2 regions of the Dielma fastidiosa genome follow, and region 2 is predicted to be linked to the other one. Evidence: a T-box and tRNA genes for the amino acid it is inferred to sense, from the RefSeq annotation. Region 2 holds a T-box; the other holds one or more tRNA genes.

Region 1 (9,939 bases), on a different contig from region 2:
CTTCGGCCGCAGCCGGCTTGCCAGCGGATCACTCATTTCACGATCATCAAATAATGATTCCTGAACCATTTTTTCACCTCTTCCTTATGGATTACATACTTTACAAGGTGTATAACCTTGATTAACCGCATCCTCATAGCTATCAAATATAATTTGATTCTTTTCAGCAGGTAATGAATTACACTCTGCTAAATGAAATTTCTTAGAATTAAGATTCCCAATATAATATTCTGCTTCTTCTGCAGCTGATGTATCCTTATCATTAGACAGCTTATCACTTTCTGCCATTGCCTCAATGCTGAGATTTACGCCATCACTATGCACATGAAGCGTACCCTGCAGATCTGTTCGATACACCTCAATGCCATAAGCCGTCAGCCGATCCAGCACCTCTTGATGCGGATGACCATAGGAGTTGTTCTTACCGCACAGAATGACCGCTATTTCCGGTTTTATCCGTTCTAACAATTCTTGACTGGTGGAGGTTCTTGAACCATGATGTCCGATTTTAACAAGATCCACATCATCAAGCTGATCTAAGACAGCCAGCTCCTGTGCCTTTTCAGCATCACCCATAAACAAGAAACGCTGCTGCTTATAAACTAATTCAACAATTAACGATACCTCATTGCCGCTTCCCTTAGCTTCTGTATTATAGAAACGCATAAACATCTCTGGCTGCAGATAAAACAGCTTATCAGCTAACGGAACCGAAGGTGATAATCCCCTGTCCACCGCCGCATTGACAAAATCACGATATGTTTTAGATTCTGCGGAACCATTTGAAATAAAAACCGTACCAATCGCAAAATTCTCAATAACCGCATCCAAACCGCCGGCATGATCCGCATCAGGATGTGTATTCACCAAATAATCTATTTTCTCAATCTTCAATGCTTTCAAAAAATCAACGATCATCGATTCATCATCATTATCTCCGGCATCAATCAGCACCTTTTGCTCTGCATTAATGAAAATACAGTCAGAATTACCCGTATCCAAAAAGTAAATTTCCAATTCACCCTCTGTATTTTCTGCATCTTCATTCACCGCTTCCGCAAGCTGATCTGACATTGGCGGCTGCTTCGCCTCATAAGCCCTAGAAGACTGACAGCCGCTGACACCAAGAATAAGCATTAGCATCATCAACACTTTTCCAATATACTTCATATCTTCTCTCCTGACACTTTTATTATAAACGATGATTGAGCTAATTTACAGTCTTACGCTGATTGGTTCCAATTTCTTACAAGCATAATGTTAGATTACCTCAGCACCAGCATCTAAATCAGCGCAGTTTCATATTATGAATATCCATTTCATAAACAACATCCTTACGCTCCACAATTACCTGAATTTTAGCCTTTACCTCAGAATCGTTCATAATCCGATTCAGCAGCTCTCTGGTAGGATTTATCGCATAGGGATGTCCCACATGCTGAAACATCGTGAAATCACCTGTCGTATCTCCATAAGCATAACATTCATTCAAATCAAGATCATATTCACTGCATAATTGCTGAATGGCTTTCTGCTTGCTGCGGGAATCCCACATCGGTATGATTTCACCTGTATAACAACCCTTTTCATCTGTTTTATATACTGTACCGCGAAAATCATCAAACGCATACTTAGCCGCCATTTCACTAACCAATTCATAAGGTGACCCCGATATCGCAATCACCAAATGCCCTAGTCTGCGATGCATCAAAATTTCATCACGGGTAAATGTATATACCCGATCTCCTTTCTGTTCAATGACCTTAGCGGCAATAAATTTAACATGTTCCTCAGACAGACCCACAATGGTTTCCTTAAATATATCTGTCATTTTCATCAAATAATCATCATATTCCCCTTGTCGGCGATCCCATTTCATAAAAACCGGCCGGACATCATCATGCCAGCGTGTCTGATCAACAAGCTCATGAGTCACAAATTTCTTAAATAATTCAGTAATTAGACCTTCCCGATAAATCGTTCCGTCAATATCAAAAAATGCCGCTGTCCTTTTCATTGTAAACCTCCTATACTTTTTTATATTATACCTTTTTCTTATTACAAAAAACACTCTGGCAATCAAAAAAGGCAGCCGCTTGAGTTATAACCCTCAATAGCTTCTGCCTTATTCTAACCTTTAAGCTGTTTGAACCTCTGCCTGTTTATCAATCAGCTGTTGGAATTCATCAAGCGGCATCGGTTTATAATAATAGAATCCCTGCACATAATCACAGCCTGCAGACTTAAGAAAGTCAACATATTCCTTAGTTTCAACACCTTCTGCAAGAATTTTAAGATCCATTTCCTTTAATGCAAGGATGGTGTAATTCAGCATCTTCGCATACTTCTCAGTTAACTGCTTCTGGAAAAACATTCGATCCAGCTTGATAATATCAACCTGTGTTTTTAATAATACATTATAAGAAGAATAACCGCTGCCAAAATCATCCAGAGAACATGTAAAACCAATCGCTTTCAGCTTCTCAATGGTTTCAATGACCTGCTCATTCAAGCCATATTGAATATCCTCTAAAAATTCAAATTCAATATATTCCTTGGGAATCTCATATTGATGCAGAATATTTAAATAATCATCAAGAAAATTAATATCAAAGAAAGAAGTATTGGTTATATTAAAACTTACCGGCACCAAAGGCAGCTTTGCTTTCAAGCGCTGATTCATCCAATGACAAACCTGATCAAACAAATACAGATCAATCAAATAAATATCACCTTTTTCATTTAATGAAAAAAAGAAATTCGTTAAAGGGATTAATTCACCCTGTTCATTGATCCAGCGCATTAAAATCTCGCCGCCAACTATCTGTTCGCTGGACAGATCAATTTTAGGCTGGATATAAGGAACAAATTCTTTATTTAGCCGCGCTTCTGTCAGCTTGCCATTTAAGGCATGACGCATCATGTATTCATCATACTTCTGTTTATTTAAATCATCAAAGCTAAATGAACGATGCTTAAGCTCACGGCATTCCAAGCGGGCTATTTCAGCCTTATTCGAGATATGAGCATAGTCCTCATTAGGATGCTCCAGCTTATAAAGACCAAAAGACATATAAATATTATGATAAAGCATTGGCTCTTCCACATCAAAAAGCTCATCAACAAATGGCACTAAAAACTTATCTACAAAAGCATCACAGTCTTCACAATAGATTAAAAGATGAAATTCATCAGCATAGACTCTTGCCGCATAGCTTTTATCATCAAGATGATGATAAAGACAGTCAAGCACTATTTTAAGGATTTGATTACCCTGTTCAAAACCATATTTGAGATTGAAGTAACGAAAATCTTTAATATTTGCAGTAGCAAATACATAATGCTGACAATCCTTCGAAACTGTTTCTTTATATATATGCCTTAGCCACACTGCACTAGGTCGGCCTGTTATTTCATCAATTTGATCGTTATTTGTTGTTTGCTTTACCATTGAAAATACCTCACATCAGCATTTAGATAATTATACCAAAAATTCATAAAGCAATCAAACTTTTAAGCTTTATGATCATCAGTAAGTACGCTGAACTAGCCCTTATTGGCCCTTACTCCTGCAATCAAACTTTCTATTCAACTTAATTATTGAAATCTATATAACTGCTATTCAATCACAGGCTTTCGTTTAATTCAAATAAAACCTAAAATAAAATTTTCCTAACTCAAAAATCTTTCTATTCTTAATTTTAACTCAATAAAAAGGTAAATCAACATCTTTTTATAGTCATAAAATAGGCATGACCTTATCTAGAACATTTAAGTGATATATCAAAAATCAAAAAAAACCCTAGAAATAAGGCTTATCCTCACTTCTAGGGATTGTTTTCAAATGGTGGTTCCGGTCGGAATCGAACCAACGACACAAGGATTTTCAGTCCTTTGCTCTACCGACTGAGCTACGGAACCATTTGGTTGCGGGAGAAGGATTTGAACCAACGACCTCCGGGTTATGAGCCCGACGAGCTACCAGACTGCTCTATCCCGCGATATATATTACAATTTTAAGGAAATTGTTAACCTTTTTTTAATGGCGGAGGAACTGGGATTCGAACCCAGGCGCCGCTCGCACGACCTACCGGTTTTCAAGACCGGACCCTTCAGCCACTTGGGTATTCCTCCATATTCAATTTAAAATAAGCTGGTGGACCCTGTAGGACTCGAACCTACGACCCGCCGGTTATGAGCCGGATGCTCTAACCAACTGAGCTAAGGGTCCGCATCCTTAATTAGATCTATAAGTTGGTGGCTGGGGTGGGACTCGAACCCACGACCTTCCGGGTATGAACCGGATGCTCTAGCCAACTAAGCTACCCAGCCAAATTAATGGTCGGGATGACAGGATTCGAACCTGCGACCCCTTGATCCCAAATCAAGTGCACTACCAAGCTGTGCTACATCCCGTCGACAAACATTAAATTAAATGGCGCGCCATGCAGGAATCGAACCCACAACCTTTTGATCCGTAGTCAAACGCTCTATCCAGTTGAGCTAATGGCGCATCGGTGTTTCGCACTGTCTCATCAGTGCCCATTTATAATACCAAATACCTTTAGATAATGCAAGTATTTTTTTAACTTTTTTTAATTTTTTTAATCAATAATTTCCCGATTGCCGCAGAAGCCTTTAAATAGGCTGATTCTCACACTTGATGCTTAAAAGGCTGAAACACATATTCACTAAAACAGCTTTTCTGTCTGTAACTTTCCGTATCAAGTATGCCCTGAAGCAAACACTTTTATTCCCAAATCATAAAAAACGCAAAAGAAAACCGCCGATTTTACTCGGCAGCTTCCTCTTTTATTTTATCCTTAGTTGTTTTGATTACCTTCTGACGCGAGAATTCTTCACGCTCTTTTTCTTCAAGCGCGTCACTGATATTCTTTACCGTCAGCTTAAAATCAGGAATCACAATATTCTTCAAAGCGTTAGCCCGCTTTTGCGTCTTGCGTATCGTATTAGCAAGCCGATAAACGCTGTTTTCAACCTCTGCCAGTACAATTGTCATTTCCTTAACCTTCGCAAAGCAGCGGTAGGCATAATCCAGCTTAGAATTTGCTCGCTCCAGTCCATACGTCAATTCCATCGGCTGCTTTTCATAATGAATCTTCGGCAGTTCCACACCCATAACACTGCGGTAACTGACTTGAAGCCCATTATCTACCGGTATCGCATCGACGATATCAGTAATCAGACCCAATGACATATTGGCCTCCTGCAGAGCATAATAAGCGACAGCATATGTCTTGGTTATTTCATCACGAAGCATTTTCACATTTTCAACCTGCTCCATCATTTCACGAATCAAGATATTACGCTTACGGTCCATCAGATCATAACCTAAAGATGCTAATGACAGTGATTTCTTAGTGGCAATCAAATTACCTTTTGTCGGAGCTACCTGATTAGCCATAGGCTTACGCTCCCTGGTTTGCTAATTCTTTAATGATCGTTTCTTCTTTTAGATCAAACCGTTTAACTGCTGCTTCATGATCATAGAATTGATCAAGGACTGCATCATCTACACGATCCAACTCATTTTTAGGCAAAACGGATAGCAGTGACCAGCCAAGATCCAACGTTTCATCGATTGAGCGATTCTCATCAAATCCCTGATTGATAAAATGCTGTTCAAAAAGCTTGCCAAACTGCATATATTGCTTATCCGCGTCAGAAAGCTCATCCTCACCGATAACTGAGGCAAGTGAGCGGGCATCCTGTACCTTGGCATAGCAGGCAAAAAGCTGATTGCTTACCGCTGAATGATCGGCTCTTGTATACCCTTCACCGATGCCGTCCTTCATCAGTCGTGATAAAGAAGGCAGTACGCCTACCGGCGGATAAATCCCCATCGCTGTTAAATTACGATCCAACGAAATCTGTCCCTCTGTAATATACCCAGTTAAATCGGGTACCGGATGCGTAATATCATCATTTGGCATGGTCAGAATTGGAATCTGCGTCACCGATCCTTTAGCGCCCTTAATAATACCTGCTCTTTCATAAAGTGATGCCAGATCTGAGTACAGATAGCCCGGATAGCCTTTACGGCCTGGAATCTCTCCTTTACTGGAAGAGAATTCACGCAATGCTTCACAATAAGATGTGATATCAGTATTGATGACCAAAATATGCATATCATGCTCATAAGCAAGATACTCAGCGGCTGTTAAGGCACAGCGCGGTGTTAAAATACGTTCAATAATCGGGTCATTAGAAAGATTGATAAACATCACAACTCTTTCCATAACTCCTGCTTCTTCAAAAGAACGTTTAAAATAATCAGCGACATCATTGGTAACACCCATAGCAGCAAAGACAACACCAAAGCCTTTTCCTTCATCATCGGCAACCTTGGCCTGCTTGACGATCTGCACTGCCAACTGATTATGCGGCAAACCGCTGCCAGAGAAAATCGGCAGCTTCTGACCGCGGATCAGCGTCATCAGACAATCGATGGATGAGATTCCTGTATTAATATAGTTACGCGGATAAACACGGGATACCGGATTCAGCGGCTGGCCATTGATATCGGCCCGTTTTTCCGCAAATACACTGCCAAGTCCGTCGATAGGTACCCCAGCACCATTAAATGTACGGCCTAAAATTTCCTTAGAAAGCGGCATCTCCATCGGATGACCCAGCAATCTGGTTTTGGTATTTGTTAAAGAAAGTGTATTAGTTCCTTCAAAAACCTGAATCACACATCGCTTTCCTTCAATTTCTACAATTCTGCCCATTCTTGTGCGGCCATCTTTTAATGCGATTTCTACCATCTCATCAAAGCTGGCATTTTCAACATTATCAAGCACGACAAGCGGGCCATTTATTTCACTTAAACCTACATATTGAAGGCTCATTAACGAATTCCTCCCTTCTATTGGATCGTCAGCATCGCTTTATCGATCATATCCTTATAAGTATCAAGAAGTGCAAGATTATTATTAGGCACATCGTATTTCATCTTGACAACCTTATCAAATAAACCCAGCTGCATAATTGTGCTCACCGGTATATTTTTAGCGATAGCTTCTTTGCAGCGGCGATTTAAATGCAGAATAACATCCATCATCTTCAGCTGCTTTTCAAGCGGTACATACGTATCCTCCGGATGGAAAGCATTCTGCTGCAAATAACCTACACGAATCAGTTTAGCAATTTCAATCGTTAATTTCTGATCATCAGGCAATACATCAGAACCAATCAATTTAACAATTTCCATCAATTTAGTTTCTTCCGCAAGAATTGCTGCGATTTCCTGACGGTCACGCATAAAACGCGGATCAACGTGTTTGCTGTACCATTTTTCTAAATCCGGAATATATTCACTATAACTCAATGTCCAGTTTACTGCCGCATAATGGCGGGCATAAGCCAACGCCTTATCCAATGCCCAGAAGCAGCGTACAAAGCGTTTTGTATTCTGTGTTACCGGTTCTGAGAAATCTGAACCTTGCGGCGAAACGGCACCGATAATTGAAACCGAACCTTCCTGTCCGTTTAATGTTTCCATATAGCCGGCACGTTCATAGAATTGAGAAATCCTTGACGGCAGATAAGCTGGGAAGCCTTCTTCAGCCGGCATTTCTTCCAAACGGCCGCTGATTTCACGCAAAGCTTCAGCCCAGCGTGACGTTGAGTCAGCCATGATTGCTACATGATAGCCCATATCACGATAGTATTCAGCCAGCGTAATTCCTGTATAAATACTAGCCTCACGGGCAGCTACCGGCATGTTAGACGTATTCGCAATTAAAACGGTACGGTCAGTCAGCGGGCAGTTGCTCTTCGGGTCGATCAGCTCCTGAAATTCTTCAAGAACCTGAGTCATCTCATTACCGCGCTCACCGCAGCCGACATAAACGATAATATCCGCATCACACCATTTAGCAAGCTGATGCTGCATCATTGTCTTCCCTGTACCAAAGCCGCCCGGCACAGCTGCCGTACCACCCTTCGCAATTGGGAACAGTGTATCAACAACCCGCTGGCCGGTAATCAATGGAATCGAAATCGGCAGACGATGCTTAACTGGACGGGCATTTTTAATCGGCCATTTCTGGCAAAGCGTACATTCATGCTCGTTGCCCTCAGCATCCGCAAATTTCATAACCACATCATTAATCTTATATTGACCATTAGGTGCAACCCAAGTCACCTTTCCCTGCTGATAAGGAGGCACCATACATTTGTGCTCAATCAGTTTCGTTTCAGGAACAGTGGCATAAATTGTACCGCCCGCAACTTCATCATTAGGCTTGACGCATAATGTCACATCCCATAATTGCTCCTCATCAAGCGGCGCCACCGCACTGCCGGTCGCGATAAACGCGCCGGATTCTTTCTCTATTTCTTTTAACGGCCGTTCAATGCCGTCAAAAATATTTCTTAAAATACCAGGTCCAAGTGTTAAACTGATTGGATTTCCTGTGCTGAATACAGGCTCACCCGGCCGCAGACCGGTCGTTGATTCATAAACCTGAATTGTCGTTTTACCCTTATTGATTGAAATAACTTCACCAATTAATCGGGCATTGCCGACATAAACCATTTCCAGCATTGAAAAATCAGTTGCATCCTTAACAGTTATAACAGGCCCGTTGATTGAATAAATTACATTTTCACTCACTTTATCACCTCTTGCAGGTTTGCCTGCTTTCTTATTGGATAATTAGACCTGAATGATTAGCAAACCATTCATGCTGATCCTTAAACGCGGCATCCAGCGTTTCATCATAAACTGCATGACTGAGGGCATTCTCAAAAATAAAGCCGCCCATCGCAATCGACGCATTAATTTTAACCTCACACTGATGACCATAAGCGCTGCTGATTGCCGCCGCATATTTTTCATCCTGCTTGCGAATCAGGAATGCTGAGCCGTCAAGCGAGCAGACAGCTGCCATCTTCTGAGCTTTTTTAATCAGAAATGCCTCATAATCCTTACTTGCCGTAAATTCATTTAACGTACGGATTACTTCCGCAAACACCATTTCTGTATAAGCTTCCCGTTTCGCAATTAATTTCTTTGTAGTCTCACTATTGCTTTTTGATATTTCAATGGCCGCTTCAGCCTCGATTTCCGCCAGCTGACTGGCAAGCTGCAGCTGCGTATCCTTCTTAGCTTCCTTATAAAGCTCTTCTTCCGCCTTTGCCTTAGCTTCATTTACCTCGGCTAAAATACTGCTGCATTCCGCATCGGCAGTCTTTGAAATTTCATCTTCAATGTAGCGAACGACTTCTTCTATATTTTTCATCGCTTCACCTCTATAGTTTTACACCGATTGCTTCACTGACATAGCGGTCAATCGTTTCACCGATTTTGCTGTCGCCATGACGGTCAGGAATTTCAACAATCAGCGGTTTCTTTTGTTTCAATTTGATTTCAGATATTACATCAGGACACAGTTCAATCAGTTTGGTCGTCAGCAGCACGATTGCAACCTCATCATCATGCATTACCTTTTCCAAGGTTTCCAGCATTTCATGCCGTTCATGTACTACAACGCCTTCAATTCCTGCCAGCCGCAATCCCATCTGGGTATCAATATTGTCACTGATCAAGAAAAATTTCATCGTCCTCACATCCCATCTTACAGCTTATTGATAATCAGGATTGAAATTAATACACCATAAATCGCAACACCTTCACCAAGGGCTACGAAAATCATTGATTTACCAAAGTTCTTCTCATTCTCAGAGAAAGCACCGATTGCTGCCGGAGCAGCTGCTGCAACGGCCACACCAGCCCCTAAAGCAGACATCCCGGTAGCTAATGCTGCCGCTAAGAAGCCCATGCCCTGAGCCGCTGTGCCAACAATTGAATTCACAGCATTTACATCACCTTCCGCAAATACGTGAAAGCCGTTGATTTCAAATAAAACAAATGCGCATAATACCGCAAAGAACATACTTGTATGAGCAGCC
Region 2 (9,939 bases):
TGTCAGCCGGCTTTTCTTCTAATTTAATGAAACATTCCATTAATCCTGACAAACCAAAACTAACAATATTCAGCAGCACAATAGCCTCAAAACCTAACCCCGTGTAGACAAGTGTTCCAAGCAAAGGTGCCGTCAAAGCCACACCATTATCAACAATGCCCCTTAATCCATTCATCCGCTGCCGGTTTGCTTCATTGCTTAATTCACTCAGCAGCACACTGGTACTGATATTGAAAGCTTGTGACAAAACCGCACTGACTGCTAACAGAGATGCCATCAGCCATAGCTCCGCATGATTCAGCACAAGAATTAAAAGTAAACCATGCAGTCCTGCCTGTGCAATATCAAGAGCTACCATGCAATGTTTTTTGTTTAGACTTTCAAGCTTCAAGCCAAGCCAGGGAGCAAGCAGAACCGCAGGACATTGCATAAACGCAAACAGTGTGCCGCTCGCCGACAGCGAATCCGTCAGCTTCAGAAACATCAATGGCAGCGCGATACTCTGCATGCCATTCCCCAGCATTGACACCGCCCGGCCAAGCAGCGCCCGCTTTAAATCACTTCCAATATCGGCCGCCATCTGCAGTCCTCTTCAAATATTGATGTTCCACCAATTCCCTGCGAAGATAAACATAATCCTCATAAACACCCATCAGGATTTCATTAACCTCCTGCTCTGTATATTCCCTTGATGCCGTAAAACATTCAGCAATTCTCTGCAGCGTAATTTGACGCAGTTCTTTCTTTTTAGGTAATGCAATCAATTTAAGCGGCATTAAGCTTTTAAACATCCGCAATTCATCATTTTCTTTCATAAGCAATCTCCTTATTTACATATATCATAAACACATTCTATTATTGTTCATGATATATGTCAACCAAAAATAAAAAGTGTGGATTAACCACACTCATTTATGTTCGCCAGTATTTACTGCAGTCCTCACTGCGGGCCATAAATCCATATTCAATCAATGCCCGGCGCAAGCTTGCGATATCATCAAAGATATTTTTTAAAATCGCATTAACTTCTTTTTCCGTATACTCATGATTTCTCTCAAAGCATTCACAAATCTTTCGCAAAGCGATAATCTTCTTCTTATCCTTTGCCGGCCACTGCTTCAGCTTTAAAGGTTCCAGTGAAAGAAACAGACTCGCCATTGCCTTTGCTTCCTCATCTTCAGTGACACAATAACGTTCATCAACCTATTCTGGCACCCTCATGAATCTTTACATAAGGGTCATTTTCATCAGGTTCAAATACAGATTCAGCAACTGCCAAATAGCTTTTAGCCTGTCTGGCCTTTTCCTTTAAAATAAACCGCTGATGCCGAATGGTAGCCGCTGCCACACCGGTAAGCCTTGCAATTTCATTATCCTTATATCCCTGCTTCATCGCCTTTAGAATTTCAATCTGCCGCTCTGTGCAGCCATGGCTCATATGTTCCAGCAATAAATCAAAATAATCAGAATGTGCTTGTTTCAGATGCACTATCACTGCCTTGTTTGCCTTATAGAAATGGTTATCCAATAGATAAATTTCATCCTTTGAAAACCTTTGCTGACAGCACAGACATACAAAGCCTTCCTCATCCTCAGCATATCCGCGTTTTATTTCATTCACTGAATAATCATATATTTTCTCAAACATTGTATCACTTCCTATAAACATAGTTTAAACATGTTTACTCTAGTTAGCAACTTCTATTTCTTACCGATGTATAAAAAATGCTGGCTTGTACCATAAACCTTAGCATCCTGACTTAGCGCATAGGCGATATCGATCCATTTCGCATACTGCGGACTAGCCATGATTTCACTCTCCTTGCTGCCAAGGATATTTTCAATGCCCGCAAAAGCAAGCTCTTCTAAATCAAAACTATTCATCAGTGCCTTAGCTTCTTCTACCCCTGTAAAATAAGCCGTAGTAAAGCCTTGTTCAGCTTCATTCAATCCATTCTCCAAATAAGTCAGTAATTCATCAGTATCAAAATCAGCATTGCAATACAATAATGCATCTTGAATCGGCGCGTAATTTGATATAAAAGCCGCAACCAGCAAGCCTCCCTTTTTCAACAGCCGCATTGCATTCTCTATCGACTTGCGGCGGTCTGCTTCATGAATCAAATGATAAAGCGGTCCCATCAATAAAACAACATCATACGCTTCACTTTCAAATTCACTTAAGTCCAAGGCGTTGCCTTTAACCGCACCCGCAAGCTCAACACCAGCTTCTTTCGCTTTAATTTTAGCCATCTCAACATTTTTGCCAGACAGATCAAGCAGTGTTACCTGATGACCTTTTTCCGCCAGATAGATCGAATAGCGTCCCGGGCCGCCGCCGATATCAAAGATTTTTAACTTATCCCCTTTAAGATAATGATCAAGATACCGTTTTGTAATATCAAACTCAACACGATGCCGATCAAGCCGTGTCCATTCATCATAAACTTCATCATACCATTTTTCAATTTCATTCATACTCTTACCTCCACATTCAATGTATTTTGTATATATTATCACAAACATTGACTGCCTACAACATAAAAAGCAGCCGCAGCTGCTTAAAGGAAGGCATTGATAACACTGCTGATAATCGCTGATATGATAAAGATAATCCACCCTGGATGCCATAATCCCATAAAGAAACCCATCAGCAAATAAATCAATACAGTTAACTGCCATAATATACCATTAATGATTCCCTTCATTTTTTTATTTTTCATCGGTGCTTCCTGAAAGGCTTCCATCCCATTCAGACTGCCGCAGCTTTTCTCAAAGCGATCCTTTTCCATTCCCCAGTAGATAAATAAAATCACACCGATACAGACAAATACACTAAACCATGCGATCTGCATCGCTTCTACCAAATAGTTATAATAAAAAATCTCATAAATAACAGCTGTGCCAAATACCCCAATGATACAACAGACAACGCCCGCAATAATACCATTTCTGAATTTACGCTGAAAATAGGATATCATCGGATTATCCTCATCGATCGGCAAATTGCTTTCATTATATAAAATTTCATCAAGGTTTAACTCACGGCGGATATCTTCAATACTGCCAAACTCAGAAACGACAATACCAAATGCTGAATCCTCATCCTTCCCCTGTTTAATTAACTCAAGATAATGTTCCTCCATATTACTTAGAATATCTCTTTTCATGTCGATTACTTCTTTAGTTTTAGGCAAACCGGAAAATACATTATCCACAAATACTCTAATTTTTTCCATATTATTTCTCCTCGATCGTTTCTCTGACAAATGCGTCAATCAGTTCTTGAGTTTCCTTCCATTCCTGACATTTACTGCAATAATATTCATACCCCTTGGGTGTTATATGATAATAAGTCCGCCGTTTCCCCAATGATTCATTACCAAAATAGGAGGTAATAAAGCCATGCTTCTCTAATCGGTTAAACACTGAATACAGTGTGGTTTCTTTAATATGATAGTAACCTCTTGACTGATCTCTGATCTGCTTATTGATTTCATAGCCGTATGAATCTTTATCAAGCAGACAAGCCAATACGATCGTATCATTATAACCACGCAATACATCACTGCTGATCATAGCGCCTCCTAACTACTCCACCTGATGAAGTACCTTCAGTATAGCACAACTACTACGACAGATAAAGTAGTTTAATAGAATTTATAAAAAAAACGGAAACAGTAAAACCATTTCCGTCCTATTTCTATAATATTTTACGCATTTCACGATGAATGATGCCAACCTCTTTAAACTCATCACTGCTGAATTCATAACCCAATCGCTGATAGAATGACCAGGCATTAATTCTTGCATGAAGCATGATTTCCTGATTTCCTGCCTTGGCAATTTCCTGCTGCGCGAATCTCATCATTGCTGAGCCGATCTGTCTGCCTTGATAAGCAGGATGCACGCATACTTGCTTGATTTGTACACATGTCTCACTAACATTACGCCAGATCAGACAGCCAACTAAATGCCCCTGAATAAAAGCACCGGCATGGGTAAATAAATGATCATAGCGCAGATCTTCATGTGAGAGAATCAAGCCCAGCGGTTTTCTGAGCAGATCCTCACGAAGCTGCTTCTCAACAAGGTAATCCACTGAATTCAGATCAATGAGCTTGAATTCAATCAGTTCACTCATTAACGTACGATTGAGCCATTCGGCAAATCACAGGCAGCTAATGCCAACTGTTCATCATTGGCTGTTTCACCGACTAAGATCATACCCTGACTTTCCACACCGCGCAGTTTTGCCGGTTTTAAGTTAGTCACAACGATAACCTGTCTGCCAACCATATCTTCAGGTGTGAAATGGGTCGCAATGCCGCTGACAATCTGACGCACATCACCATTGCCAACATCAATTTGGGAAACTAAAAGCTTATCCGCCTTAGGATGTTTTTCACACTTCAGAATCGTGCCTGTCTTTAATTCTATTTTAGAGAAATCATCAAAAGTAATTTCCGGTTTCTTTTCCGCTTCTTCAGCTTCCTTTAGAGGTTCAGCCGCTTTTTCATGATCCTTTTCGATAGTATCCAGCATTTCCTTTGCATCAATGCGGGCAAATAGAATTTCCGGCTTTGCGATGACTTTTTTACCGCATTCCAAATGACCGAAGCTTTCACAAGTATCTAAATCAGTTACTTCCGTATTCAATTGTGCGAAAATCTTTTCCGCCGTTTCTGGCAGGAATGGTTCAAGCAGAATAGCCGCGATGCGGATCCCTTCAAGCAGATTATACAGCACCGTTGCCAGACGATCATTTTTACCTTCTTTCGCCAATGTCCAAGGTGTTGTCTCATCAATGTATTTGTTGCAGCGTTTAAGCAGAACGAAGATTTCCGCAATCGCATCACCGACGCGCAGCTCATCCATCTTCTTCTCAGCACCCTTAACCGCGTTCATTGCCGCCTGTTTCAATTCCTCATCCAGCGGTTCATTAGCTTCAGGATTGCTAACCTCGCCCGCAAAATATTTATTGGTCATTGAAATGGTGCGGTTCACCAGATTGCCGAGTACGTTCGCCAAATCAGAATTGATTCGTTCGATCATCAGTTCCCATGTAATCGTACCATCCTGAGCATAAGGCATTTCACTCAGACAGAAATAACGCACGGCATCGACACCGAAATACTTCACCAGCTCATCCGCATAAATGGCATTGCCTTTGGATTTACTCATTTTGCCATCGCCGACTAACAGCCAAGGATGACCAAATACCTGTTTAGGCAGCGGCTGTCCTAATGCCATCAGCATAATCGGCCAATAAATCGTATGGAATCTCAGAATATCTTTACCGATGACATGAACATCGGCCGGCCAGTATTTCTTATAGTTTTCACCATGGTTGCCATCCGCATCAAAGCCTAAGCTTGTAATATAGTTTGATAACGCGTCAATCCATACATAAACCACATGCTTATCATCAAAGTCAACCGGAATCCCCCATTTAAAAGAAGTTCTGGAAACGCAAAGATCCTGCAGTCCCGGTTTGATGAAATTATTCAGCATTTCATTTTTTCTTGATTCAGGCTGAATAAATTCAGGATGAGATTCAATATGATCAATCAAGCGCTGAGCATATTTCTGCAGATTGAAAAAATACGCTTCCTCAGTTGCTTTCTGAACTGGCCGGCCGCAGTCAGGACATTTCCCATCGACAAGCTGGCTTTCAGTCCAGAAGGACTCACATGGCGTACAATACAGGCCTTCATATTTACCTTTGTAAATATCACCCTGTTCGTAAAGCTTTTTAAAGATTTTCTGTACCTGCTTCACATGATAATCATCGGTAGTTCTCACAAAATAATCGTAAGAAATATTCATCAGTTTATAATTCTCACGAATCACATCCGCCACACCATCAACATATGCCTGTGGTGTAACTCCGGCAGCTACTGCCTTTTCTTCAATTTTCTGTCCATGCTCATCAGTTCCTGTCTGAAAGAACACATCATACCCCTGTGAACGGCGATAACGGGCAATCGCATCTGAAAGTATAATTTCGTATGTATTGCCGATATGCGGTTTCCCTGACGTATAGGCAATCGCCGTCGTCAAATAATATTTACCTTTATTTTTCATGTCGCATCCTCCTGCTTTAATAAAAAAAGATTCCGCCAAAGGACGAAATCTCGTGGTACCACCTTAATTTGTGTACATCGTACACCTCATCTGCTTAACGCGCAGTTACGTTTTTTCCTAACGATTCAGAAAAACAGTTCAGGAGCCATCTTCATACCCTTATCCCTGCGGATTTCCACCAGCCATCCGCTCTCTGTCAGTTCATCAGGTACTACTCTTTCCGTCTTAACCTTTACTTGATTATTATATGCAATTATTTTTCTTTAATCAAGTAAAAGTCAATGTTTCCTTATTTAAACCATGACTAAACAATCAAAAAGTATTATTTTATCTTTATAGAAGGCAGTTTATCTGCCATAAAAATAAGATAACGATCACTGAAAGTATGCAGACCAATTATAAAAAATAATGATAATTCCATCCCCACAAAGCCGAAGAGCTGAATGAGAAGCCATGGGATCAGTCCCTGCATCACATAGATGCCGCAGCCATAAGGATGACAGTCAAAAAACGCCTCACCATTGGTTGTCTTACAAAATCTGAATATTGTAAGAAGCGTTAACAATGGCATTAATCTTACATATGTATGATAAAATTCAAGACTGACAGCATTGCTGAGCAGAAATACAAAACAAATGGCCCAGAGTACATAGGGCGAAAATTGGATCAGCAAATCAACCATGATGCAGTTCAGACGGTCAAACATTCAATCACCTCATGGCATTCTATGCTTAAGACCGCTTATAAATACACAAAATCACGCACCCAGCTAGAATAAGCAAAAGCAGTATCTCCTCATGAGAGATACTGCTTTATACTACATCATTTAATTATTCAGTATCACCATTGGTTTCGATACATTTTTTATACCAGTAAAAAGAATCTTTTTTGTATCGTTTATTGGTACCCTTTCCCTCGTCATCTCGGTCAACATAGATTACTCCATAGCGCTTACTCATTTCCATAGGTCCGCATGAGACAATATCGATGAAGCCCCACATCGTATATCCTAACAAATCAACACCATCGATAACTGCCTCTTTCATTTGCGCGATATGAGTTTTTAAATAATCAATTCTATATGGATCGTGAACAGTCCCGTCAGCTTCAAGGATATCTTTGGCGCCTAATCCATTTTCCGCAACAAATACCGGCAATTGATAACGATCATAAATCTGATTCAATGTAATCCGCAGTCCAACCGGATCTTTCTGCCATCCCCATTCACTGGTTTCTAAATACGGATTTTTATTAGCCATGATCAGATTACCCGCCGTCTTCTCCCAGCCTTGTTTAGTGGTAGAAACCTGTGAAAAATAATAGGAGAAGGCTGTGAAGTCAATCGTATTTTCACTTAAAATCATATCATCGTCCGCTTCTTTTTTAATCTGAATGTTTTCTTTATCAAAATACCGTTCAATATAGGCAGGATATTTTCCTCTAGCCATTACATCCAGATAGAACCAATTTGAATATTGATCATCTAAGATCATCTGCATCACATCATCAGGATGACAAGTGGCCGGGTATGTTGTAAATCTGGCAATCATACCGCCAATCATTGACCCCGGCAAAATCTCATGACCCGCTTTTATTGTCAATGCATTAGCGATGAATTGATGATGAAGACATTGGAATATCGCATTAACATAATCTGCTTCCTGATCCTCCACTAGACACACACCGTTATAAGGATTAAATCTGCCGGCATTAAATTCATTAAAGGGCAGCCAATAATCAACTCTGTCGCCAAGTCTTACAAATAATGTTGTCGCATATTTAACATAAAAATCAATGGTTTTACGGTTCTTCCAGCCGCCGTATTTTTCTACCAGATTCACAGGTATATTGTAATGAAGAATGGTTGCGAATACTTTAATACCATATTTATGGCATTCATTAAATAAATCTATATAAAACTGAATCCCCTCTTCATTAGGCATTTCATCATCCCCATTGGGATAAATTCTCGCCCAGTTAATCGATGTGCGCAATACTTTGATACCTAATTCCGCAAACAGCTTCACATCCTCTTTATAATGGTTATAGAAATCAATTCCCCATCTGAATGGATAGTGAACAGTATCATCATCAGTTAATGCCTTTTTATATTTTTCACCATTGATTCTGCGGTTTTTAAACATCGCGCGCTCTTCCTTGGTCCAAGCCGCATCAAAATATCTTAAATCCTGAGTATCTAAACCTTTACCGCCTTGATTATAAGCGCCGTCTGCTTGTGAAGCCGCAATCGCGCCGCCCCATAAAAATCCTTCTGGAAATCCTTTTTTCATACTCCACCTCTATTGTTCTTTCTTAGTAATCGCATATGAAATCGCAAATGATGCTCCCCATGCTACCGCCATTGTAATCAGCAGCATCAAGAAATTGCTGCCGTTATCAACATATGTTGCGATACTTGTGATACCAGGCATTGAGAATGCATAGGTAACAACACCTAAAAGCATCGCTACCGCCCCGGCTATCGCACCGCCCAGCATTGCTGCATATAAAGGCTTCTTTTCCGGCAGTGCATAACCATACAATGCAGGTTCAGTAATACCTAGAATACATACCAAACCAGTAGAGATTGCTGCTGATCGGTTATCGCTTGGTTTTTGCTTTAACGAATAAGCGAGGATCGCGCCAGATACGGCTAGATTTGAATAGAAGAAATTAGGCAGCATGTAATCATAACCTAAGGTTGATAAATTCTGCAGTTCAATGGCTGACCAGCCTTTAATACCAAAGATAATTGTTAAAGGAATGATGCCGCAGAACAACGCGCCGGCAAACGGACCTGCATTTGTAAATAACCATGCAAACGTGCCAGTCATAAGCTTAGCAATCTCATTGCCGATTGGAGCGGCAAAGGCCAGAAACAGAGGAGCAGCTATCAAGAATGACAACGCGCCTGAGAAGACAATGCGTAGATTTTTAGGCATTTTTTTATCAATGAAATGGAATATAACCGAGAAAATCCACACTGACAAGATTACCGGGAATATTGATGCTTTATAATTATAGGCCGGTATGGTCAGAAAACCAAAAGCATAGCTGGTTATTCCTTCTGCCGGTGCTGCAAATGTCGAGTACATCAAAATACCGGCTGTCATGATACCAAATACTTCTTTTACCTTAAAACGTTTAGCGGCATTAAAGCCAACGGTAAACGGCATGAAATAGAAGGGTGCATCACCGACAGCATTTAATACGGTAATGATTTGTGATGAAGCATCTACTAAACCTAATGCAGTTATTAAAGCAACGATTCCCTTTATCATACCGCCGGCAACAATAGCGTATAACCCCGGGCTGACACAGGATGCCAAGGTATTGAGGCCGCGGGTAATCAGGTTGGGTTTCTTTTCTTTGATATTGCCGGTGCTTGTAGATTCAGCAGTTACACCCGAAATTTCAATGAATTCATTAAATACTTCAGGTACTGTAGTACCGATTACACATTGGATTTGACCGCTTGATTCAACAACCTTTAAAATACCTTTCACATTTTTCAGCTTTTCAACATCAACCAAATCACGGTTAACCGGCACAATTCTCAATCGAGTAATACAGTGGAATACATTGGCGATATTTTCTTTACCGCCGATAATTTCTAATATCTCTGAGCACATGGCACCATATTCATACTTACTTAAATCTTTTTTCATCACATTCGCTTCCTTCCTGAAGGATTGGGCTACTCTAGTATCCAATGCCAATTGAACTGCTTCATAATTCTCAATTGTATACTTACTCTCATTTGTATAAATAACAATTACTGTTGGATCTAAGCCAGCTTCTTTAATCGCATCGATATCAAATTTAATCACTGGTTCATTTGCATGCACAGTG

What was found. The T-box of region 2 lies ahead of metG (methionine--tRNA ligase). A T-box ahead of a tRNA ligase gene usually reads a tRNA of that ligase, here a tRNA-Met.
Region 1: it encodes a tRNA-Met, which carries the amino acid that the T-box ahead of metG (methionine--tRNA ligase) is inferred to sense. The anticodon was not compared.

The regions. Positions count from the first base shown of each region.
Region 1 covers NZ_QRQL01000001.1:297,313-307,251, forward strand. The annotation lists gene DWZ33_RS01575 (replication-associated recombination protein A) at 1-69, opposite strand, end outside; gene DWZ33_RS01580 (ComEC/Rec2 family competence protein) at 85-1,170, opposite strand; gene DWZ33_RS01585 (HAD-IB family hydrolase) at 1,289-2,017, opposite strand; gene DWZ33_RS01590 (EAL domain-containing protein) at 2,138-3,451, opposite strand; tRNA gene DWZ33_RS01595 (tRNA-Phe) at 3,846-3,921, opposite strand; tRNA gene DWZ33_RS01600 (tRNA-Met) at 3,925-4,001, opposite strand; tRNA gene DWZ33_RS01605 (tRNA-Ser) at 4,044-4,134, opposite strand; tRNA gene DWZ33_RS01610 (tRNA-Ile) at 4,155-4,231, opposite strand; tRNA gene DWZ33_RS01615 (tRNA-Met) at 4,256-4,332, opposite strand; tRNA gene DWZ33_RS01620 (tRNA-Pro) at 4,340-4,416, opposite strand; tRNA gene DWZ33_RS01625 (tRNA-Arg) at 4,437-4,513, opposite strand; gene DWZ33_RS01630 (V-type ATP synthase subunit D) at 4,793-5,425, opposite strand; gene DWZ33_RS01635 (V-type ATP synthase subunit B) at 5,430-6,872, opposite strand; gene DWZ33_RS01640 (V-type ATP synthase subunit A) at 6,890-8,641, opposite strand; gene DWZ33_RS01645 (V-type ATP synthase subunit E family protein) at 8,673-9,269, opposite strand; gene DWZ33_RS01650 (V-type ATP synthase subunit F) at 9,280-9,588, opposite strand; gene DWZ33_RS01655 (ATP synthase subunit C) at 9,606-9,939, opposite strand, start outside.
Region 2 covers NZ_QRQL01000002.1:523,619-533,557, forward strand. The annotation lists gene DWZ33_RS07190 (MFS transporter) at 1-580, opposite strand, end outside; gene DWZ33_RS07195 (DUF2087 domain-containing protein) at 558-815, opposite strand; gene DWZ33_RS07200 (DUF2087 domain-containing protein) at 913-1,158, opposite strand; gene DWZ33_RS07205 (helix-turn-helix transcriptional regulator) at 1,199-1,648, opposite strand; gene DWZ33_RS07210 (class I SAM-dependent methyltransferase) at 1,702-2,478, opposite strand; gene DWZ33_RS07215 (permease prefix domain 1-containing protein) at 2,562-3,239, opposite strand; gene DWZ33_RS07220 (PadR family transcriptional regulator) at 3,241-3,579, opposite strand; gene DWZ33_RS07225 (GNAT family N-acetyltransferase) at 3,704-4,144, opposite strand; gene metG (methionine--tRNA ligase) at 4,144-6,087, opposite strand; T-box leader at 6,123-6,323, opposite strand; gene DWZ33_RS07235 (hypothetical protein) at 6,410-6,793, opposite strand; gene DWZ33_RS07240 (glycoside hydrolase family 1 protein) at 6,918-8,378, opposite strand; gene DWZ33_RS07245 (PTS sugar transporter subunit IIABC) at 8,388-9,939, opposite strand, start outside.